Regions from separate parts of the Micromonospora sp. NPDC005252 genome, predicted to be linked through region 2. Evidence: riboswitches for the same ligand, from Rfam matches in the RefSeq annotation. Region 2 holds a riboswitch; the other holds the start of a gene.
What was found. Region 2 has a riboswitch for S-adenosylmethionine ahead of thrC (threonine synthase). Riboswitches for the same ligand answer to the same signal wherever they lie in the genome.
Positions count from the first base shown of each region.

Region 1: it holds a riboswitch for S-adenosylmethionine, as region 2 does, so the genes downstream of both, ACFYPH_RS14055 (ABC transporter substrate-binding protein) here and thrC (threonine synthase) in region 2, are expected to answer to the same signal.

Region 1 covers NZ_JBIAKN010000004.1:219,678-231,274, reverse strand. Annotated here, with positions in the region: gene ACFYPH_RS14060 (amino acid transporter) at 1-1,726, shown strand, start outside; SAM riboswitch class IV at 1,810-1,921, shown strand; gene ACFYPH_RS14055 (ABC transporter substrate-binding protein) at 2,270-3,100, shown strand; gene ACFYPH_RS14050 (amino acid ABC transporter permease) at 3,140-3,919, shown strand; gene ACFYPH_RS14045 (amino acid ABC transporter ATP-binding protein) at 3,916-4,662, shown strand; gene ACFYPH_RS14040 (hypothetical protein) at 4,672-5,967, opposite strand; gene ACFYPH_RS14035 (Na+/H+ antiporter) at 6,113-7,684, opposite strand; gene ACFYPH_RS14030 (hypothetical protein) at 7,816-8,064, opposite strand; gene ACFYPH_RS14025 (BTAD domain-containing putative transcriptional regulator) at 8,227-11,247, opposite strand; gene ACFYPH_RS14020 (alpha/beta hydrolase) at 11,384-11,597, shown strand, end outside.
Region 2 covers NZ_JBIAKN010000001.1:264,292-275,888, forward strand. Annotated here, with positions in the region: gene ACFYPH_RS01230 (alpha/beta fold hydrolase) at 1-71, shown strand, start outside; gene ACFYPH_RS01235 (ABC transporter permease subunit) at 71-967, shown strand; gene ACFYPH_RS01240 (DUF4232 domain-containing protein) at 957-1,568, opposite strand; gene ACFYPH_RS01245 (DoxX family protein) at 2,075-2,524, shown strand; gene ACFYPH_RS01250 (metalloregulator ArsR/SmtB family transcription factor) at 2,651-2,956, opposite strand; gene ACFYPH_RS01255 (DMT family transporter) at 3,048-4,016, shown strand; SAM riboswitch class I at 4,084-4,219, shown strand; gene thrC (threonine synthase) at 4,230-5,516, shown strand; gene ACFYPH_RS01265 (GNAT family N-acetyltransferase) at 5,774-6,793, shown strand; gene paaN (phenylacetic acid degradation protein PaaN) at 6,895-8,568, shown strand; gene ACFYPH_RS01275 (GNAT family N-acetyltransferase) at 8,742-9,272, opposite strand; gene ACFYPH_RS01280 (cold-shock protein) at 9,578-9,781, shown strand; gene ACFYPH_RS01285 (hypothetical protein) at 10,567-11,307, shown strand; gene groL (chaperonin GroEL) at 11,578-11,597, shown strand, end outside.

The sequences.
Region 1 (11,597 bases), on a different contig from region 2:
GGCGACGCTGGTGCTGGTGCTGGTGACGCTGCTGGGCGCGCTGCCGGTGTACCGGCGGGTGGCGGTGGAGAGCCCGCACGGTGAGGGCTCGATCGCGATGCTCGTACGCCTGCTGAGCTACTGGCCGGGCAAGCTGTTGGTGCTGGTGCTGCTCGGTTTCGCGGCCACCGACTTCATCATCACCATCACCCTCTCGGCGGCGGACGCGACCGCCCACCTCGACGAGAACCCGTTCTGGCCGAGCGGGCTCAAGGGACACGAGGTGGCCATCACGCTGCTGCTGGTGGCATTGCTGGGCGCGGTGTTCCTCAAGGGATTCGGCGAGGCCATCGGGATCGCCGTCGTCCTGGTCGCGGTCTACCTGGCGCTGAACGCGGTGGTGATCGCCGACGCGCTGTGGCGGGTGGTGACCCACCCGAGCGCGGTCGGGGACTGGACCACCGCGCTGAGCACCGGACACGGCGATCCCCTGCTGGTGGTCGGGCTGTCCCTGCTGGTGTTCCCGAAGCTGGCGTTGGGCCTGTCCGGTTTCGAGACCGGGGTGGCCGTGATGCCGCACATCCGGGGGGATCGCGAGGACTCGGAGGACCGGCCGCTGGGCCGGATCCGGGGGGCGCGGCGGCTGCTCACCACCGCCGCCGCGACGATGAGCGTCTTCCTGATCACCAGCAGTGTGACCACCACCGTGCTGATCCCGCCGGAGGCGTTCAAACCGGGCGGGCCGGCGAACGGCCGGGCGCTGGCCTACCTGGCGCACCAGCACCTCGGCGGCGTTTTCGGCACCGTCTACGACCTGTCCACGATCGGGATCCTGTGGTTCGCGGGCGCGTCGGCGATGGCCGGGCTGCTCAATCTCGTACCCCGGTATCTGCCGCGCTACGGCATGGCCCCTACCTGGGCGCGGGCGGTCCGGCCGCTGGTGCTGGTCTTCACCTCGGTGGCATTCCTGATCACGGTGATCTTCTCCGCCAGCGTGGACGCGCAGGGCGGCGCGTACGCCACCGGGGTCCTGGTGTTGATCACCTCGGCGGCGACGGCCGTGACCCTCGCGGCGCGACGACGGCGGCAGCGGGGGCGGATGTACGCCTTCGGGGCCATCGCGCTGATCTTCGTCTACACCACCCTGGCGAACGTCGTGGAACGCCCCGACGGCGTCAAGATCGCCGCCTGTTTCATCGGCGGGATGATCCTGGTGTCGGTGCTGTCCCGGCTCGTACGGGCCTACGAGGTGCGAGTCGACCACGTCGAGCTGGATCCGGTCGCCGCCCGGATGATCGACGAGCGTGCCACCCGTCGGATCCGCCTCATCGCGCACGAGCCGGACCGCCGCGACCCGGCCGAATACCGCGCCAAGCTGGCACAGACCATGGCGGACAACGACTTCCCCGACGACAGCGACGTCATCTTCGTCGAGGTCCACGTCACCGACCCGTCGGACTTCGAGACCGAGCTGCCGGTGCGCGGCAGCGTGGCGCACGACAGCTACCCGGTGCTCAGCCTGACCGGCTCCTCGGTGCCCACCGCGCTCGCCGCCCTGCTGTTGGAGATCCGCGACCGGAGCAGGCGACGCCCACACATCTACTTCGAATGGAGCGAGGGTGGCCCGGGTCGCAACCTCCTGCGCTACCTGGCGTTCGGGCAGGGCGCCATCGCCTCGGTCACCCGGGAGATCCTGCGTCGCCAAGAGCCCGACCCGCGCCGCCGGCCGCACGTGCACGCCGGTTGACCTGCCGGTCGAACCGGCGCCGGCGGTGAGCGTGGTCATAACGGCTGGACGATCCACCGGTGGGAGCTGCTAGCCTCGGCGCAGGTCATGAGTGCCAGCGCGAAGCCCCGGCTCGCTGGCCGGCAACCCTCCTCCGCGGTGGGGTGCCCCGGGTGAAGACCAGGCACCGGCAGGACGCCGGCGCAAGCGTGGCCTGGCACCCAGGTCAGCAACAGACCCGGGAGACCGTATGCGCAACCTCAGCCCCACGCCACCGGCCGGTCGGCTCACGCCGCCCCTGACCCGGCGTCGCCACGTGGACCTGATGCGAATGTGCAGCGCGGCGTGTAACCACCGCCCCACGCGCTAACCCCTCCCCTCCCCTCCCTCCCCCGGGCGCACCACGCCCACCCCACCCCTCGCGTCGATCATGATGTTGTTGCCCGCCCGACCGGCGTGTCGGGGCAACAACTTCATGATCGACCGGGTCGACACACCCTTTTGGAGACACCCGTGCGATTTTCTTCTGGCTTGAGCCGTGCCGTTGCCGTTGGGGCGGCCCTTGTGGTTGCCGGCGCGCTGACCGCCTGCGGCACCGACGACGCCTCGAACGACACCGCCGGCAACCCGTACGGCCTGGCGCAGGCCGGCGTGCTGCGGGCCGGCACGCTGACCGACGCCCCACCGAACGTGTACCTCAAGGACGGTAAGTTCACCGGCTTCGACAACGACCTGCTGACCGCGGTCGCCGGCAAGCTCGGCCTGAAGGTCGAGTTCGTCGGCACCGACTTCTCCGCGCTGCTCTCCCAGGTCAACAACCACAAGTTCGACGTCGGCAGCTCCTCGATCACGATCACCGAGGCGCGGAAGAAGACAGTCGACTTCGGCAACGGCTACGACTTCGGCTACTTCGGGCTGGACGTGCCGGCCGGCTCGCCGATCACCGGGTTCGACCAGCTCGCCGGCAAGCGGGTCGTGGTGGTGCAGGGCACCGTCCAGGACGACTACGCCACCGGCAAGCAGCTCGACCCGGTGCGGGTGCCGGACTACAACGGCGCGCTCAACCAGCTCAAGGCGGGCACCGCCGACGCGTGGATCGCCCCGGCGGAGATCGGCGAGAAGTCGGCCGCCGACAGCAACGGCAAGATCACCGTGGCGGCCAAGCAGCTCAGCCCGGCGCCGACCGCGTACGCCGTGGCCAAGGGCAGCGACAAGCTGCGCGAGGCGCTGAACAAGGGCCTCGACGAGGTGATCGCCGACGGCACCTGGAGCCGGTTGCAGGCCCAGTACTACCCGGGCCGCCCGATCCCGGCGGACTTCACCCCGGGCAGCGGCACCGTGGCGGCGCCGTCGGCGTCCGCCGCGCCGTCGGCGTCGGCGTCGGCCGCGTCCTGAACCGGTGACGAGCGAGCGGGGCGGTAGGAGAGGCGACCGATGGATCCGTTGAGCACCCTGTGGGAGACCTTCTTCGACGCCGACGCGATGCGCGAGGCGTTGCCCGAGATGCTGACCGTCGGGCTGCCCAACACGCTGATCCTGGCGGTCTCCGCCGCCCTGCTCGGCACGGTGTTCGGCCTGCTGCTGGCCGTGGCCGGCATCTCCCGCAGCCGGTGGCTGCGCTGGCCGGCCCGCGTCTACACCGACGTCTTCCGAGGGCTGCCGGCCGCGGCGACGATCCTGCTGATCGGCGTCGGGCTGGCACCACTCGGCATGCAGGTCTGGGGACCGGACCCGTACCCGCTGGGCATCCTCGCGCTGTCGCTGATCGCGGCGGCGTACATGGGGGAGATCTTCCGCTCCGGCATCCAGTCGGTGGAGGCGGCCCAGTTGGAGGGCGCGCGAGCACTCGGCTTCTCCTGGGCCGACGCGATGCGGCTGGTGATCATCCCGCAGGGCATCCGGCGGGTGCTGCCCGCCTGGGTCAACCAGCTCATCGCGCTGATCAAGGACTCCAGCCTGGTCTACTTCCTCGGCCTGGTGGCCAGCCAGCGGGAGCTGTTCCGCATCGGGCAGGACTATGCGGCCACCACCGGCAACGAGTCCGCGTTGCTGCTCGCCGGACTCTTCTACCTGGCGTTGACCGTCCCGCTGACGCACGTCGTGAACGCGATCGACCGGCGGTTGCGCCACGGCCGGCCAGCCACCGCACCCGCCGACGACGAGGACGAGGACGACCCGGCGCTGACCGGGGCCCCGGAAGGAGACCGGCGATGACCACCACCGCGACCACCACCTCGGTCAGCCTCCAGGCGCGCGACGTCCACCTGGCCTTCGGGCCGAACCGCGTGCTGCGCGGCGTCGACCTGACCGTGCAGCGCGGTGGGACCGCCTGCGTGATCGGGCCGTCCGGGTCGGGCAAGTCCACTCTGCTGCGTACCCTCAACCGGCTCATCGAGCCCGACCGCGGCGACGTGCTGCTGGACGGGCGCAGCGTCCTGCGCGACGATCCGGACGCGCTGCGCCAGCGGGTGGGCATGGTCTTCCAGCAGTTCAACCTCTTCCCGCACATGAGCGTGCTGCGCAACGTCACCCTGGCGCTGCGCCGGCTGCGCAAGCTCGGCGAGGACGAGGCGGTGGCCGTCGCCCGCGCCCAGTTGGAGCTGGTGGGGCTCGCCGGCAAGGCCGATGCCCGGCCGGCGCAGCTCTCCGGTGGTCAGCAGCAGCGGGTGGCGATCGCCCGGGCGCTGGCGCTGCGGCCCGAGGTGATGCTCTTCGACGAGGCCACCTCGGCGCTCGACCCGGAACTGGTCAAGGGGGTGCTCGGGGTGATGGCCGACCTGTCCGCCGCCGGAATGACGATGGTGGTGGTCACCCACGAGATGGGCTTCGCCCGGCACGTCGCCGACACCGTCGCCTTCATGGACCGGGGTGTGGTGCTGGAGGCCGGCCCGCCGGAGAGGATCTTCGAGGGCGCCGAGCATCCCCGGCTCCGCCGCTTCCTCGCCCAGGTGCTCTGAGACGACCGCTCAGCCGGCCTGGAGGCGCAGGTGCACCGCAAACGCCTTCAGGTCGCCGAGCAGCTCCAGGATGGCGTTGCGGTACGCGACCGACGCCCACAGGTGCAGCTCCTCGTCGTCCAGCCCGCCGAACACCAGCGAGAGCGCCTTGCGCCGGCGCCGGTCGAGCACCTTGTGCGGGCGGGTGAGCAGGTCGCCCTCCCGGCGCAGCGCCTGAAGGTAGGCGGCCACCGCCTCCTGGTAGTGCCGCCCGGCGACCCGCTCCAGCAGAGTGAACTCGAAGACGTTCAACGCCGCTTCGGAATCCCAGTACGCGGCGTCGCGCACCGGCGCGCTCGCGACGTGCCGGCCCATGGCGTGCCGGGCCTCGTAGAGCAGCAGCACGCCCCGGCCGGTGGTGCTCAGCGGCCGGCGGGGCGACGGCAGCCGCAGCGTACGCACCGGCGCCGCGGCGGTCAGGTCCATTGCGCCGGCGTACGTCGGCATGCGGTGCGTTCCCGACGCCGGCTCCGGCAGCAGGCAGGCCCGCTCCTGGTAGGGCAGCGGGCCACCGGTGGGCACGGCGCGCACCGTCGCGGCGTGCAGCTCGGACAGGGGCCGGTCGTCCGGGGCCGGGCCCGGTGGCAGGGTGAGCACGAGACCGTTGACGCCGGGCACCGGCACGCCCAGCACGCAGGAGGTGCGCAGGAACGCCCAGGTCGCCGCCGCCTCGCGGATGCCGCTCGCCACCGCCTGCGCGTCGGCCCGCCAGTCCTGGGCGATCCGCAACCGCTGCGCCAGGTCGGCGGTCGCGGCGCCGTCGTGCGGGTACAGCTCCCGGACGGCCCGGGGCAGCGACCCGAGGCGCAGCTCCAGCGGGTCGCCGGTGGGCGAGGCCACGGCGTGCCTCGGGCAGTCGGCGGCGGAGTGCGGGTCACCGTCGACCGCGTGGCAGTCCCCCAGCCAGCTCGCGCCGGGCGGACCGGCCGGACGGGCGAACGCCAGGTGGGGCAGCCGGCCGGTGCGAAGCACCGTCTCGTACTGCCCTCGGGTGCGCCCGGCGCGCAGCACGTCCAGCGGCAGCATCGGCGCCAGCGCCAACACCCCCGCGAGGACGACGCAGTGCGGGCAGGCGTCACGCACCCGGTAGCGGCGGAGGTGGTCCACGCCGGGCTGCTCCCACTGGACGCCGATGACGGCGTCGTCCTGCGCCATCAGGTAGAGGAACTCGGTGGCGACGCGTTCGCGGGTGACCGCCACCAGCTCGTCGAGGAACTCCCGCTCGGTGACCGCCCGCAGGTCGGCCTCGCTCCCTCCGGTGGTCATGGGCACCCCCTCGCGGACCGAACACATCGACGGACGCCGAACCGGTTCTTACCGTACCCGCCGACGACGTGGCCGAATGTCCCGCACGCGTGGCGGGCGGTGTCACCAATCCGTCAGGCCCGGACCGGGCCGCACCGGCGGGTGTTCACTCGTTGGGTCCCCGCCCCAGCAGCCGGATCTCCTCGTTGTCCAGGGCGGCCTGAAGCTCCTGGAGCACCAGGTCGTCGATCTCCCGGTTGTCGCGCAGCCGGGTCAGCTCCCGCCGCTTGTGGGCCAGGACGCCGAGGCGCAGTCGGCGGTCCAGCCGGCGTTCCTCGGCGGTACGCCCACCGCTGTCGTTGACGTCCGCCAGGTGCCGCTGGTACTCGGCCTGTAGCCGACGTACCGCCTCCCCCTCGACGCCGACCTCGGCGGCGACCTGCGGCAGCGCGTCCAGGCCGGCCTGGGTGGCGCGCAGGCGGGCCTGCCGGGCCTCGTCGACGCGTTCGGGGTCGCCGGTCAGCCCCGCCCAGCGCACCACCAGCGGCAGGGTGGTGCCCTGCACGAGCATGATCACGACGATGACCAGCGCGGTGACGAAGATGATCAGGTCGCGTTCGACCACCGGTGTACCGGCGGCCGTCATCGTCGGGACGGCCAGCGCGGCGGCGAGCGACACTGCGCCCCGGAAACCGGACCAGCCGGCCACGATCCCCACCCGCCAGTTGGACGCCGACTGGTCCTCGTCCAGCATCCGGCGGCGCAGCTTCGCCGACTCCGCCGTCAGGTAGAGGAACAGCAGCCGGGTGGCGACGACGACCGGGGTGACCACCAGCACGATCGCCAGGGCCCGGCCCGGCGAGGTGCTGGAGATGTCCTTCACCGCCCGGGGGATCTGCGTGCCGAGCAGCACGAACAGCCCGCCGTTGATGAGGAACGTGGACAGGTCCCAGAACGCGTACGCCAGCACCCGGGACCGGGCGCGGATCACCCGCGGACCGGCGTACGCCAGCACCAGGCCGGCGACCACGACGGCCAGCACACCGCTGGCGTGCACCGAGTCGGCGAGCAGGAACGCGCCGAACGGTGTCAGCACGCTCAGCGCCCCCTCGCGCAGCGGGTCGTCGAGCCGCTTGCGGATCAGCACCACGGCGGCGCCCACCAGCAGACCGGCGACCACCCCGCCGACGCCCGCCCCGACGAACTCCTCGCCGATGCCCAGCACCCCCGGCTTCTCGCTCTGGGTGAGCAGACCCACGGTCACCCCGAAGATCACCAGGGCGGTGCCGTCGTTGATCAGACTCTCCGCGTGCAGGGTGGTGAGCAGCTTCCGGGGCAGGCGCTTGGCCAGGCCGGTGACCGCGGCGGCGTCGGTCGGCGCGAGGACCGCGCCGAGCACCCAGGCGGCTGCCGGGTGCACGCCGAACGCCTGCGCGGTCAGGGACACCGTGACCATGGTGAGCACCACGAGCACCACGGCGAGCAGCCCGATCACCGGCAGGTTGGCCCGGATCTCGCGCAGGCTGATGGTGAGGCTCTCCCGGTAGAGGATCGCGGGCAGGAAGATCAGCAGCACCAGGTCCGGCTCCAGGGTCACCTCGGACAGCGGCGGCACCAGCCCGAGCAGCACCCCGAACCCGATGAGCAGCACCGGCGGCGCCACCCGGTACCGGCCGCCGAGGGTGGTGCCGACCAGGACGGTGACGCCCACCACCACGATCAGGACGAGCACCTGCACGGCGTACCCCCTCGATCCCCGGCCGACGACGAACGCCGGGTTGTTCCATCTGATCGCACCCCGGTTGCCGGTTCCACAGGAACGGGCAAGTCGCCGGGCGTCCGAGCGCGGGGGACGCGCCCCCGGCCGGGTCAGGCCGGATCGGCGGTGCGGACGCGCGCGGTGAGCAGGCGGGCGGTACGACGGTGCACGGCGGCTTCCTCGTCGCGGCCCAGGGCGGTGGCCAGGTCGGCGAGGTGCCCGGCCACCGGGCCGACGGTGAGCACCCCGCTGCCGGCGGCCAGTTCGCCGGCGGCCGGCCGGAGCGCGGCGGCGACGCGCTCCATGGTGGGCCGGTCGCCGACGGCGAGGGCGGCCCGCGCGGTGAGGCACAGCCGCACCTCCCGCAGCAGGTCGTGCGGCCCGTCCGGGAGGACCCGCAGGGCCGCTCGGGCGGCGCCGAGGTCCCCCTCGGCCGCGACCAGCAGCGGGCGGACCCACGGCTCGTGCGGCCCCCAGTCCAGGCCCGCCCAGTCCTCGTCGTCCGGCCCGGGGATCGGCCGCTAACCGGCCGACCCGGAGACCGGCTGGTCGTAGCCCGTTCGGCGCGCACCTGTCGGCGCGTGCGCCAGCGAATCGGCGCTGACGGCCTCGGCCAGGCGCAGGCCGAGCAGGGCGAGGGGCAGCAGTCCGTGGGCCAGACCCGGCATGGCGTCGCCGGGGAGCCGTTCGGCGGCCGCCCGGTACGCGGTCGCCGCCGCCTCCCGGTCGCCGCCCAACGCCCGGCGCAGCGCGGCGTACCAGCCGGTGAAGACCCCGACCAGCGGCAACTCGTACCGCTGGGCGCGGCGGTCGGCGGCACGGGCGTGCTCGTCCGCGCCGGCCCGGTCGGCTCGCGCGCAGCCCGACTGGACCAGGATGAGGTGACCCAGCACCTCGAAGGTCACCAATTGGCGCGCAGTGGCCAGGTCGATCAGCTCCGCGCCGATCCGGGCCCGCTCGGCGGCCAGCCCGACGCGGTGGAAGGCGTGCATGAAACGCGCATTCAGCGCGAAGGCCAGCAACCCGGGGTCGGCGACGGTCCGGGCGATCCGCTCGGCCTCGGCGGCGGCCCGGCGGCCACGGTCACCGGTGGTGCCGCGCAGCTCCAGCGCGAGCGTGCTCAGCAGCCGGCTGCGCTGCGCCGAGCCGGTCGGGCCGAGGCCGGTCAGGGCGTTTTCGGCGGCGCCGACGATCCGCGCGGAGAGCCTGTCGTCGTCGTTGCGGGTCCAGATGGCGGGCACGTCGAAACCGGCCAGCACCTCCGCCGTCAGCCGGGGGTCACCGACCGCCTCGGCGTCGGCGATCGCCTCGGCGCGGTACGTCCGTGCCTCGGCCACCCGGCCCGTCACCGCCAGCCCCCGCCCCAGACCCAGCACCGCGCTCAACCGCTCGCGCCGCTCGGTCCCCCCGGCCCGGTCGTACGCGTCGATGACCTGCGCCCACAGCCGGGCCGCCTCGTGCGGGTTGCCGGCGCGTTCGGCCTGTTCGGCGGCGGTACGGGCGTAGCCCGCGGCCTGGTGGGCGGCTGCCGGGCCGCCGGCACGCAGCAGGTGGTGGGCGAGCGTGGCGGGGTCGACGGGCTGGCGCCGCCGCAACGCCTCGGCGACGGCGGCGTGCCAGGCCGCGCGACGCGCCGCGGACAGGTCCGCGTAGAGCGTGTCGCGGACCAGGATGTGGGTGAACCGCAGTCGCCCGTCGGGCTCCCGCTCGGTCAGGAACCCGGCCTGCAACGCGCGATCCACGGCGTCCAGCAGCGCCGCCGGGTCGCCGGTCAGCGCGCCGAGCACCGCGGGGTCGACGTCCCGGCCGAGCATCGCCGCCTGCCGCAGCACGGTACGGGTCGGTGCGGGCAACTGGGCGAGGCGGTGCCGGATGACATCACGCACCCCGGGCGGCACCGCCGCCAGCGCCGCGCCGCCCGCACCGGCGTACAACTGGGCCAGCTCCCGGACGAAGAACGGGTTGCCGCCGCTGCGGTGATGGATCAGCCCGACGGTGGGCGGGTCCAGGTCCCCTCCGACGAGGGCGCGGGCCAGCTCGCCGGTCGCCTCGGGAGACAGGCCGCCGAGGTATACGCGCACCGGTTCGAGCCCGGCGGCGCGGGCCAGGGCGGCGGTCAGCTCCGGGTTGATCTCGGTGGCCCGGTAGGTGCCCAGGACCAGCACCGGCCCGGTGGCCTGCTGCGGCCCGGCGAGCAGGGCGGTGAGCAGATCCAGCGTGTCGCCGTCGGCGCGGTGCAGGTCGTCCAGGACCAGCAGGAGGGGCCCCCGGTCGGCGACGGCGGAGACCAACGACGCCACCGCGCGGTGCCGACGGAACCGGGCCACGGCGGGGTCGCCCGCGCCACCGGTCCCGGCCGTCCCACCGCCGTCCAGCGGCTCGCCCGACCCCGACAGCTCGCTCGGTCCCGCCGGCCCGCCCGACCCGGACGGCTCGGTGAGCGTGTCGGTGATCTGGGTCCACGGCCAGGCGGCCGGGGCGCCCTCGTACTCGGGACTGCGGCCCCAGGCAGTGGTCCAGCCCTCGGTGGCGAGCTGCCGGGTCAGCGCCTCGGCCAGGGCGGTCTTGCCGGCGCCCGGCTCCCCACTGAGCAGGGCGAGCGTGGGCCGGCCGGACCGGGCGGCGACCTGGCCCGCGTGCCGCAGCCGCTCCAGCTCCGCGTCCCGCCCGACGAACTGTCGCTGCGGCGCCGCTGCGGACCCACCGTCCCGAACGGGTCCGGCACGGTCTGCCACGGCCACGGCGGGGGCCTGGGTCAGGTGCGGCGCCTGGGCCAGGATGTCGCCCTCCAGCCGGCGCAGCTCGGGCCCCGGGTCCAGACCCAGCTCAGCCACCAGGACGTCGCGGGCCTCGCGCAGCGCGGCCAGCGCCTCGCCCTGCCGGCCGGCGCGGTACCGGGCCAGCGCGAGCAACCGCCAGGCGTCCTCCCGCAGCGGATGACTGGCGAGGTGGGCGGGCAGGTCGGCGGCGGCCTCGTCCGGACGACCCAGCGCGAGCAGCGCCTCGGCGCGCCGCTCGACGGCGAGCATCCGCAGCTCGTTCAACCGGTTGATCTCCGCGACGGCCCAGAGGGCGCCCGCGCAGTCCGCGTACGCGGGACCCCGCCACAGCCCGAGCGCCGCGTCCAGCGCGGTCAGGGCCGGCGCGGGCAGTTCCCCGCCCAGCAGCCGTCCCGCCTCGCCGACGGCCGCCTCGAAGCGGTCGGCGTCCACCGTGTCCGGGGCGGCCCGCAGCGCGTACCCCGGGGTTTCGGTGACCAGGAGGCGGGGTGGCTGCCGGGGCGGCCGGTCGGGCTCCAACGCCCGGCGCAGGTCGGCGACGAAGGTGCGGATCGCGCCCACCGCGCCGTCCGGCGGGACCTCCCACAGGTCGTCGACGAGGCGTTCCACCGGCACCACCCGGCCGTGGGCGATCAGCAACCGGGCGAGCACCAGGCGCTGCCGGTGTCCCCGCAGCGGGACCGGGCCGCCCGCGGCGGTGGCGGTCACCGGCCCGAGTACGCCGAACGTCACCCCCACCGGCGGCGTCGGTTGCCTGGTCATGGCACCAATCTAGGCGGCCGTGCCGGCCCGCACTGATCCGGCGCTGACCGTCTGCTGATCACCACCGGGCAGCCTCGATGACGTACGGCGGCGACGGGCGCCCCGCCCGCCGACCCCGCTCACCAGGAAGGTTTCCGTGCAGCCGAGGATCAACGGATTCGACTACCAGCGCGTCACCGTCGCCGACGGCGTGACGCTCACCGCCGCCGTGGGTGGTTCCGGACCACCGGTCGTGCTGTTGCACGGTTTCCCGCAGACCCACCTCATGTGGCGGCACGTGGCGGCCGACCTGGCCGCCGACCACACGGTCATCTGCCCCGACCTGCGTGGCTACGGCGACAGCGACAAGC
Region 2 (11,597 bases):
CCCGGCGACGCCTGGAGGACGCGTTCCTCGCCCTGGTGGGCGAGAACTCTCGGGGAAGCGGTGACCGGTGATGGCTGGATCTCCCGTCGAGGCGCCGGTGGGCGTCACCGACCCGGCCGGTGCGGCCCGGGGCTACCGACCCTCGGCCACCATGCCCTTCGTGGCGGAGTTCCGCCGGCAGGCGTCCCGGCGGCGGACCCAGCTGGCGCTCGGGTTCATGGTGCTGCTGCCGCTGATCATCCTGGTCGCCTTCCAGTTCAACTCGGGTGGCGACGACGACAACGGCAACAACGAGTTCGCCAGCCTGGTCGACCTGGCCACCTCCGGCGGGCTCAACTTCACCCTCTTCTCGATCTTCGTGTCGGCGTCGTTCCTGCTGGTCGTGGTCGTCGCGCTGTTCTGCGGCGACACGGTGGCCAGCGAGGCGAGCTGGGGCAGCCTGCGCTACCTGCTCGCGATCCCGGTGCCCCGGGCCCGGCTGCTCACGGTGAAGCTGGTGGTCGCGCTCGCGTACTCGGGGCTGGCCCTGCTGCTGCTGGCCGGCACCGCCCTGCTCGCCGGGACCCTGCGCTACGGCTGGTCGCCACTGCGCAGCACGGTCGCCGCCGAGCTGGAGCCGACCGAGGGGCTGCTCCGACTGCTGGCCGTGCTCGGCTATCTGGCGGTCGTACTCCTGGTGGTGGCCGGCCTGGCGTTCCTGCTGTCGGTGACGACGGACGCCGCGCTCGGCGCGGTCGGCGGAGCGGTCCTGCTCTGGATCCTGTCCAGCATCCTGGACCAGATCACCGCCCTGGGGGGCCTGCGCGACTTCCTGCCCACCCACTTCAGCACCGCCTGGCTGGGGCTGCTCTCCACGCCGGTGCAGACCGACGACGTGGTACGCGGCTGCATCTCCGCGATCAGCTACGCGACGCTGTTCTGGGGGTTGGCGTTCTGGCGGTTCACCCGCAAGGACATCACGTCGTAGCCTTCCGCCAGGCGCTGACGCCGATCCGGCCCGTGTTGCCCACGTCGATCGGGCCGTCCGGGTCGACCTCCTCGGCCGGCTGACCGGCGGCGGGCGCGACCGTCAGGTACGCCCCGGCGGTGGCCACCACGGTCGAATCGGTGACCAGGTTGCGCCAGAGGACTGTGGCGACGGCCCTCTCGCCCTTGCGCAGCGTGACCGGCTGCGGCGGCTGATCGAAGCCCGAGGTGATCTCCTTCGCCCCGTTCACCACCCGCAGGATGATCGGCTTGCGCTGCTCGTTCAGGACCCACACCGCCGGGTACCCGTTGAGCTGGTAGGTGCGGTCACCGCAGTTGACCAGTTCCAGGCCGAGCGCGCGCAGCCCCATCGCCGCGTCCCCACCGGTGGACCGGATCAGAACGCCGGAGGCCGGGCACTCGGCGACCGGCTCGGCGCTCGCCGACGGGGTCGTGCCGGGCGTGGTCGGTGGCCGGCCCGTGGGATCACCACCCTGGCCCCGATGGTCGCCGGGTGTGCAGGCGGCGAGCAGGAGAGCTACCGCGGCCACCGCGACCACCGCGCTGGCCCGTCGCCGTGCTGCCGTGCCGAGGGAGATCATCCGCCGATCCTCGCCCACGCGGGCGTCCCACCGCCGCCCGGCCCCGCAGCTCGCCCGGCGGGCTCTCGTGTCGACCTGCCGGCCTAGCGCTCCACGGCGGCCCGGTGATCCACCCCCACTCCGCCGACGTGGCGGTATCCAGCGACGTGGAAAGCCCCATGTCGGCGATACGGAGTGGATCATCGTTCGTGCGTCAGCCGACGGGGCACTTCGTCTGGGCGTGATGGCGTTGTTCGGCACGCCGGATGACCAGAGCGGCCCGCCGGCATCGCCGCGCTCAGGGCGCGGTGGGCTCTACGCCCCACACGTGGGGCAGCTCGACAGGCGCTGCGGGCAGCTCGACAGGCTGTACGGCCACCTCGGCTGGCGGTACGTTCTGGGCGGGAGCGCTCCCACACGGGCGATATGTTCCGAGCGGGGATCTTCCCACTAGCAAGGAATTTATTAACTTCAATACATTCATGTCCCACCATTGAAGAGATCTGTCCCCTTCGATGGAGGTCTCCATGAACGTCTCTCGGCTCGGCGGGCCGACCCTGTCCCTGTTCCGCATCGTGACCGGCCTGCTGTTCATGCTGCACGGCCTGTCCTCGATCTTCGGGTTGTTCGGCGGCAACCCGATGACCGGCTCGGCGATACCGTTCGGCTCCTGGCCGGGCTGGTGGGCCGCGCTGATCCAACTGATCTGCGGCGCGCTGGTGCTGGCCGGGCTCTTCACCCGGCCCGCCGCGCTTCTCGCCTCCGGCTCGATGGCGTACGCCTATTTCGTGGTCCATCAGCCCGAAGACCTGCTTCCGCTGCGCAACGGCGGTGAGCTGTCGGCGCTTTTCTGCTGGTCGTTCCTTCTGGTCGCGGCGCTCGGCTCGGGCCCCTGGGCGCTCGACGCGCTGTTCGCCCGGCGTCGCGCCGACGCTCCACCGGCCTCGGTGACCGACCCCGCCCCGGTTTCCGCCTGACCGCACCCGTACCGCGCGTCGCCGGAGCCTCGACGAGGCGGCTCCGGCGACGCGCGCCCGTTCGAGGTCGGTCGAGGTCGGTCGAGGGTCGTTCGAGGTCGGTCGGATCGGGCGAAGGCGGCGGCGTCAGGCCGGAGGGCGCGGGGTGAGGACCGCGTCCAGGAGGCCCGGGTACCGCTGGTCCAACTCGTCGCGGCGGAGCCGAACCAGGCGGCTCGTGCCGGCGGCACGGGTCCGGGTCAGGCCGGCCTCGCGCAGCACCTTGAGGTGGTGACTGCGGGTCGCCTTGGAGACGCCGAAGTCGAAGCTGCCGCAGGCGGCCTCGCCACCCTCGGCGAGCGCCCGCACGATCTGTAGCCGCACGTCGTCGGCGAGTGCGGCCAGCACGGCGGTGACCGGTACGGCGGTCAGGTCGGGTTCGTGCGGCTCCATGTGACCAGTGTAACCCTTGTTCGACAACTCTCGAACAACACCCTATGGTCGGTGTCGTTGGTTCGAAAATACTCGAACAAGGGAGCTGCCGATGCGATCCCGCGCCGCCGCCTATCCGCTGCTCGCCGTGCTCGCCTGGGGCGCGATGTTCCCGATCCTGGCCAGCGCGCTGAGCCGGGTCGATCCGCTCAACCTGACCACCGCCCGCTACCTGTTCGCCACAGTCATCCTGGTCGCCATCCTGCTGTTCCGCGAGGGCCCCGCAGCGCTGAGGCTCGGCGGTCGGGGAGTCGAGGTGGTGGTGCTCGGCGTCGTCGGCTTCGCCGGCTTCAACCTGCTCACCAACCTGGCGCTCGAACACGCCGCCCCGCAGCAGATCTCCCTCTTCGTGGCCACCACGCCGGTCATCACCCAGCTGGTCCGGTGGGCCCGGGACGGCGTACGACCGAAGCCGCTCCTGCTGGCACTCTCCCTGGTGGCGCTCCTCGGAGTCGGCCTGGTGATCACCCGCGGGAGCCTTGTCGGGTTCGGCCAGTTCGGTCTCGGCGGGCTCATGATGATCGGCGCGGTGCTCGGCTGGGGCATCTACACCCACGGCGCCAGCCGGTTCGGCGCCTGGTCGCCGCTGCGCTTCACCACGCTGACCGCGCTCGCCGGCACGGCCGCCATGCTGGCCGCGAGCATCGGCGCCGACGCCGTCGGGTGGCAGCACGCGCCGGCCGCCGCCGACCTCGTGGCGGTCACCCCACAGTTGGCGTACGCCGTGATCGTCGCCGCCGTCGTCGCGGTGCTGGCGTGGAACACCGGCGTGCAGCGGCTGGGCGCCGCCAACGCCGCCCTGTTCATGAACCTGGTCCCGGTGACCACCTTCGTCGTGCAGATCGTCCGCGGCTACCGGCCGGAGGCGATCGAGCTGGTCGGCGCCGCGATCACCATCGCCGCCCTGGTCGCCGCGAACCTCGCCACCAGGGCACGGACCCGGTCGTCGTCCCTGCCGCGACCCACCGCGGTCACCGACCCGGCCGCGGTGGTCGACCCGGTGGCGGTGGCCGCTCGCTGACCCACTCCCTGGGATACCCGGTGGAGGCGACAGGCAACGTTGCCTAGACTCGACGGCACAACTGCATACCTCATCCAGAGGGGCTGAGGGATACGGCCCGACGACGCCCCGGCAACCACCCCGCGCGCTCACCGCTGAGCGACCCGCGGGGCAGGTGCCAATTCCGTCCCCGCCGCACCGTGCGATGCGGGGAAAGATGAGAGGACTCTCGACATGACGTCGACGCTCGCCGCCTCCGGCATCGACACCTCCGCCAGCCCCGCCCGCGCCCTGGTCTGTCGCGCCTGTTCGGCCCGCTACCCGCTCGCCGCCCAGCACGCCTGCTACGAGTGTTTCGGCCCCCTGGAAGTGGACTACGACCTCGCGGCCCTGGCCACGGTCACCCGGGAGCAGATCGAGGCGGGCCCGAAGAACATCTGGCGGTACGCCGCGCTGCTGCCCGCCGGCCAGGACCCGGCCACCCGGGTCACCCTCGACCCGGGGCTGACCCCGCTGGTGGCGGCCCCGCACCTTGCCGCCGAGCTGGGCATCACCGCACCGCTGTGGGTCAAGGACGACAGCGCCAACCCGACCCACTCGTTCAAGGACCGGGTCGTCTCGGTGGCGCTGACCGCCGCGAAGGCACTCGGCTTCACCCGGTTCGCCTGCGCGTCGACCGGCAACCTGGCCAACTCGGTCGCCGCGCACGCCGCCCGCGCCGGTGTGCCCTCGGTGGTCTTCATCCCCAGCGACCTGGAGCAGGGCAAGGTCATCACCACCGCCGTGTACGGCGGCGAACTGGTCGCCATCGACGGCTCGTACGACGACGTCAACCGGCTCTGCGGTGAGCTTGTGGAGACCGACGAATTCGAGGACACGGCGTTCGTCAACGTGAACGTCCGGCCGTACTACGCGGAGGGCTCCAAGACCCTCGGCTACGAGGTGGCCGAGCAGCTCGGCTGGCGTATCCCGGCCCAGGTGGTCATCCCGATGGCCAGCGGTGAGCTGCTCACCAAGATTGACAAGGCGTTCTCCGAGCTGGTCGAGATCGGCCTGGTCGAGGCGCCGGCCGGCGGCTGGAAGGTCTTCGGGGCCCAGTCGGCCGGCTGCAACCCGATCGCCGCCGCGCTGCACGCCGACACGGACACGATCACCCCGGTCAAGCCCACCGGCATCGCCAAGTCGCTCAACATCGGCGACCCGGCCGCCGGCCTCTACGCCTTGGAGGCGGTCCGCCGCACCGGCGGTTGGATGGAGTACGCCGACGACGACGAGATCCGCGCCGGCATCCGCCAGCTCGCACGCACCACAGGCGTCTTCGCCGAGACGGCGGGCGGGGTGACCGCCGCGGTGCTGCGCAAGCTGGTCGAGTCCGGGCGGCTCGACCCGACGGCCGAGACGGTCGTGTTCAACACCGGCGAGGGCCTGAAGACCATCGACGCGGTGGCCAGTCAGGTCGGCCCGACCCACCACATCAAGCCCAGCCTTCGCGCCGCCCGCGACGCCGGCCTCCTCGGCTGACTCTGGGGCCGCGCCGGGCCCACCGGCCAGTAACTGGGTTTTAGCTGTGAGTATGGAAAACCCGCCGGTCTGGACTTGACGGCAGGAACCGGACGGCGCAAGATGCTCCGTGCGGGAGGGCATTTCGCCGGAGACTTTTGAAGTTCTTGCGACCCAACGCCGGAGGCGTTGTGCGAGTGTCCCTCCCGACCACGTCCGATGGGGCCAGCGAATAATTCGCTGGCCCCATCGCTTTTCCGCCTGTCAGGCTCCCCGGCATGAGCATCACCATCACGTCGTTCGACGGCGCCGACCGGGCCGCGGTCGACGAGGCGTACCGGGTCGGGATGGCGGCCAACGAGGTCGACCTTCCGGACTTCCCGCCCTTCTGCCGGCGTCGCTTCGACGCGCTGTTCCACACGCCGGCACCCGGCACCCGATCGCTCTGGGCACTGGCCCGGCTGGACGGTGTGCCGGCCGGGTACCTCCAGCTCGACCTGCCGCAGCTCGACAACACCGACAACGCCACCGCCGAGCTGACGGTGCATCCCGAGCTGCGGCGGCGCGGCGTCGGCCGGGCACTGCACGAGTACGGGGTGCGTCTGCTGCGCCAGCACGGCCGCAAGCGGGTGGTCGCGATGACCGTCCGCGCGCTGCCCGGCGGTGCGGCCCGTTCCGGGGCGGGCGACGCGTTCGCCGCCTCGACCGGCGCGCAGTCCGCCCTGGCCGAGGTGCGACGCCGGCTGGAGATCGCCGACATCGACCGGGTCGCCCTGCGGGCGGCGCTCGCCGAGGCCAAGCCGCGGGCGGAGGGCTACCGGTCGGTCTGCTGGCAGGGCACCACGCCGCAGGAGTACGTGGCGGACATCGCCTACCTGGACAGCCGGCTGTTGATGGACGCGCCGATGGGTGACGTGCAGTGGGAACCGGAGCAGGTGGACGCCGAGCGCATCCGGGGCAACGAGCGCGCGTTGGACGCCCGGGGCCGGCGGCGCTACCACCTCGGGATGCGGCACGAAGCGTCCGGTCGGTTGGTCGCCTGGACCCTGCTCGACGTGGGCGCCTCCGCCGACTGGCACGCCTTCCAGCAGATCACCATCGTCGACCCGGCCCACCGTGGGCACCGCCTGGGCCTGATCGCCAAGGCGGAGAACCTGCACCACCTGCTCACCCACGAGCCGGCGGTACGCGTCATCGACACCTGGAACGCGGCCAGCAACAGCTACATGGTGGCCATCAACGAGCAGCTCGGCTTCCGCCCGGTGGACGCCTGGAACAACTGGCAGCTCACCCTCTGACGGGTATCGGCGCTACTGCTCGCGGACCTGGCTCAGGCATGAACCTCTGTCTGGCATCCGCCCCTACTGCTCGCGGACCTGGCTGTTGCATGATGGCTGGCATGACGGAGACCCCGCATCCCCTGTACGACAGGCACGCCGACACCCTCAACCGAGCGCTGACCGCGATCACGGAGCGGGGCTACTGGTCCGCCTATCCCGAGTCCCCCAGCCCCCGCGTGTACGGCGAAACCGCCGCCGCCGACGGCAAGGCCGCCTTCGAGGCGTACCTCGGCGGCGATTTTCCGCTCGACCAGCCGGGCGCCGGCGAGCGGATCGCCACCGAGACGAGCCCGTTCGGGGTCGAGCTGGCGGTGCGTTACCCGCACGCCGGCACCGACGAGCTGATCGCCGCCGCCTCCGCTGCGCTCCCGGCCTGGCGCGACGCCGGCCCGCAGGCCCGCGTGGGCGTCTGCCTGGAGATCCTGGACCGGCTGCACAAGCACATCTTCGAGCTGGCCAACGCGGTGCAGTTCACCAGCGGGCAGGCGTTCGTGATGGCCTTCCAGGCCGGCGGCGCGCACGCGCTGGACCGGGCGCTGGAGGCGCTGGCGTACGCGTACGCCGAGATGACCCGTCACCCCGGCACGGCCGGCTGGGAGAAGGCCGCCGGCAAGGGCGACCCGCTGCGGATGACCAAGACGTTCCACGTGGTGCCGCGTGGGGTGGCGCTGGTGATCGGCTGCAACACCTTCCCGACCTGGAACTCGTACCCCGGGCTGTTCGCCTCGCTGGTCACCGGCAACCCGGTGATCGTGAAGCCGCACCCGCGCGCGGTGCTGCCGCTGGCCGTCACGGTGAAGTACGCCCGGGAGGTGCTCGCCGAGGCCGGCTTCGACCCGAACCTGATCATGCTGGCGGCCGAGGCGCCCGGTGAGAAGCTCGCCAGCGACCTGGCCCTGCACCGGTCCGTCAAGATCGTCGACTTCACCGGCTCCACCGAGTACGGCGACTGGCTGGAGACGCACGCCCGGCAGGCGTCGGTCTACACCGAGAAGGCCGGCCTGAACACGGTGGTCATCGACTCCACCGACGACTTCGCCGGCATGTGCCGCAACCTCGGCTTCACGCTGACCCTCTACAGCGGGCAGATGTGCACCACCTCGCAGAACATCCTCATCCCCGCCGGTGGCATCGAGACCGACCAGGGCCACAAGAGCTTCGACGAGGTGGCCGGCGGGATCGCCGCGGCGGTCGGCAAGCTGACCGCCGACCCGGCCCGGGGCGTCGAGCTGACCGGCGCCATCGTCAACGACGGGGTGCTGGACCGGCTGGCCGAGGTCACCAAGGTGGGTGAGCCGGTCCTGGAGTCACGGGCCGTGGCCCACCCGGCGTACGCCAACGCGGTGGTGCGTACCCCGACCATCGTGAAGCTGGGCGCGGACGACGCCGAGACGTACGGCCGGGAGTGGTTCGGGCCGATCTCGTTCGCCATCGCCACCGACTCCACAGCCCACAGCCTGGAACTGCTGCGCCGGACGGTCGGGGAGAAGGGCGCGCTCACGGCGGCGGTCTACTCCACCGACGAGGCGGTGCTGGACGCCACCGAGGCGGTGGCGGTCGAGGTCGGGGTGCACCTGTCCTGCAACCTCACCGGCGGGGTCTTCGTCAACCAGTCGGCGGCGTTCTCCGACTTCCACGGCAGTGGGGCGAACGCGGCGGCCAACTCGGCGCTGACGGACGGGGCGTACGTGGCCAACCGGTTCCGGATCGTGCAGTCTCGGCGTCACGTTTGATCTTTGGTTGCGGTTGGGGGTTTCCGGGGCAGCCCGCCCCGCTCCGGGCGGTCAGGCTTGATCCCTGCGCAGGGCGGGCTGCCCCGGAAACCCTGACGTGGACGCGGTTGTCGCTGACGCGTCCGGCTTTTAGACATCACCGGGGTTCTGCCTTGGGATGGGTTCTCTTGTTTCTAGGCTGTTCGGCGCATCTGTAGTTCGTTCAGGGCGGGGATCGTGGGGTGGGGGACTCGCACGCCGGTGTCGATGAAGCCCAGCCGCTGGTAGGCCCGGTAGGCGCGGTCGTTGCCGACCACCACCTCCAGCAGCAGCTCCGGTCGGCCGCAGGCCCGCGACCAGGCGGCCACCCCGTCGATCAGCTCGCCGAGCAGCCCGCTGCCCCGCCAGGCCGGCGTGACGTACACGGCGTAGATGACGGTCAGCCCCGGCTCGTTCGGCGCGACCGTGCCGCCGGCGTGCCCGACGAGACGGCCGCCCGGGTCCGCGACGAACTGCGCGTTGTGGGGGCCGGACGACGTGTACGCCACCCGCGCGGCGAACTCGCGGTGCGGTCGGGCCGCCGCGTCCGCCAGGGTCTCCAGGAAGGCCAAGGGCGCGTCGGCGAGCATCTCCAGGCGCAGTGCCCGCATCCGGGCGGCGTCCTCCGGCTGGACCCGGTGGATCTCGGCCTGCCGAACGGCGGCTGAGCCGATATCGGTGGTCATGTCTGCATGCCTACCACAGGGGCGGGAGCTGCCTCGGGGCGTGCCCCGCCCCGCTGCCGGGCCGCCGGGCGGTGAGCCGGGACCGGTCGTCCGTGGCCCGTTCCGGTTCGGCCCCCGGACCCGGTCGGGTCGCCCGGGAATACGCCCGATTTGGGGTCGTGCGCGGCCGTCACTCCTCGTGTAGCGTGCGATTTCGGTCACCCTTTCAGCGGCCGTCGTCGATCGCTGAGGCGGTGGTCCGAGGGCGTCCGGCCGTGCCGCGCGCCCGGGCAGGCAACGCTGCGCAAGAGTGAGGGAAGTGCACCGTGGCACAGGGTTCCGTGAAGTGGTTCAACGCCGAAAAGGGCTACGGCTTCATCGCCGTCGACGGCGGTCAGGACGTGTTCGTCCACTTCTCCGCGATCGAGATGGACGGCTACAAGGCGCTCGACGACGGCCAGCGGGTGGAGTTCGAGATCGCCCAGGGCCAGAAGGGCCCGCAGGCGGAACACGTACGCGTCATCGCCTGAGCGAATTCCCGACCTTTTCGCTCGCGGATCACCCCCGATCGGCTGGCGGGTCGGGGCTGCGGTGCGGACGCCCACCCGGGAAGATCGTGAGCCGTTCCAGCCGATGCTGAGGAGGGTTCATGACCGACCAGCCGCCCCCACCCACCACGCCCTCCGGGCCGGGTGAGCCGGGCCCGTCCGACCCCACCTCACCCATCTCCGGCGCGGCCCCGGGCACGCCACCGGCCTCCGGCGCAGACCCCGGGCCGCCACCCGGACACGACCCCGGCCCTGCGATGCCGCCCGGATACGGCCCCGGCCCTGCGATGCCGCCCGGATACGGCCCCGGCCCTGCGATGCCGCCCGGATACGGCCCCGGCCCTGCGATGCCACCCGGATACGGCCCCGGCCCTGCGATGCCGCCTGGATACGGGCCGCCACCCGGCCCGATCCCCCAGGGTTGGGGGCAGGCCGGTCCGGCGGGTACGCCGGATCCCACCGCGCAGGGCGGTTGGGGTCCACCGGCTGGGCCGCCGCCCGGTTGGGATCCCGCGCGGGGCGGTTGGGGTCCGGCCGGTGCGCCGCCGCAGGGCTGGGTCTTTCCGCCCACCGGCGGCTACCCGCCGGGGTCTGGTCCCTACGGTGGGCAGCCGTGGTATCCGGGGGCGCCGGTCAGCTGGTACCCGCCAGGTCACGGGTTCGATCCGAACGACGCCCTGGTCACTCCGCCCGGTGCCGGCATTGGGGCCTGGTTCGAGCGGTGCGGGGGCGCGCTGCGCCGAAGCTGGCGGCAGTTGGTGCCGATCATGCTGCTCACGCAGGTCTTGCCGGCGGCGGTGCTCTCGGTCATCTCGCTGGGTGTGGACCCGTCGCCCGGCTGGGAGGCGCAGGCCGAGATGGATCCGGCGGCCGGACTGCCGGACAACTTCGCCGCCACCCTGGCAACCCTCGTCGCCGTGCTGGTCGGCGGCAGCCTGCTGATCGGTCTGGTGCAGGCGGTGGGGTGGGCCGCCGGCAGTTGGGTGATCACCCAGCAGGCGACCGGCCGGCCCGCCAGCCTGGATGCGGCGCTGCGGTACGGCCTGCGCCGGGCGCTCGGCCTGTGGGGCTGGACGTTGCTGGTCAGCGTGCTCATCGGTATCGGCTTCTGCTTCTGCGTCCTGCCGGGCATCTATCTGGCGTTCGCGTTGAGCCTGGCCGGCCCGGTCTACCTGTTCGAGCGGCAGAACCCGATCGGCCGGTCGTTCGGGATGTTCCACGCCCGGCTCGGGCTGCTGCTCGGCCGGGTGGCCGTGGTGGGCGGGGCTGTGATCGTCGGCACCGTGGTTCCGGGCTTCCTGGAGTCGGTGGGCACCGGCGCGTTGGGCACGGACCCGTTCGCGTCCCCGGGCGCCGCGGTCGGGGTGGTGGCGGTGATCGGTGTCGCGGCGCTGCTGGCGCTGCCGGCCCACCTCGTCCAGTTGATCGGTCTGCTGGTCACGTACACCGAGCAGCGGGCCCATGAGGGGCCGGTGAACAGCGCCGGACTGGCGGCCGAACTCGGCTGAGCGGCGTCATCGTGCTTGCACTCGGCAGGTGAGAGTGCTAAACAAGTCATTGGCACTCGCGTACCGTGAGTGCCAACGGTCGGGACGGTGGGGCCAGGTCGCCCAGGCGTGGAGACGCCGGGGCGGCACATGGCCGGTCGTCGCGGGCTATCCGGCCCGGCCGGAGGACGTCGTCGTCGCCTGGTGGCGGCGTCCCAAGGTGCGTAAACCAGGCGGCCCATCCGGGACACACACTCGGGTGGCCGTGAGTGTCCAGGAGGACAACGCCGTATGGCAAAGATGATCGCGTT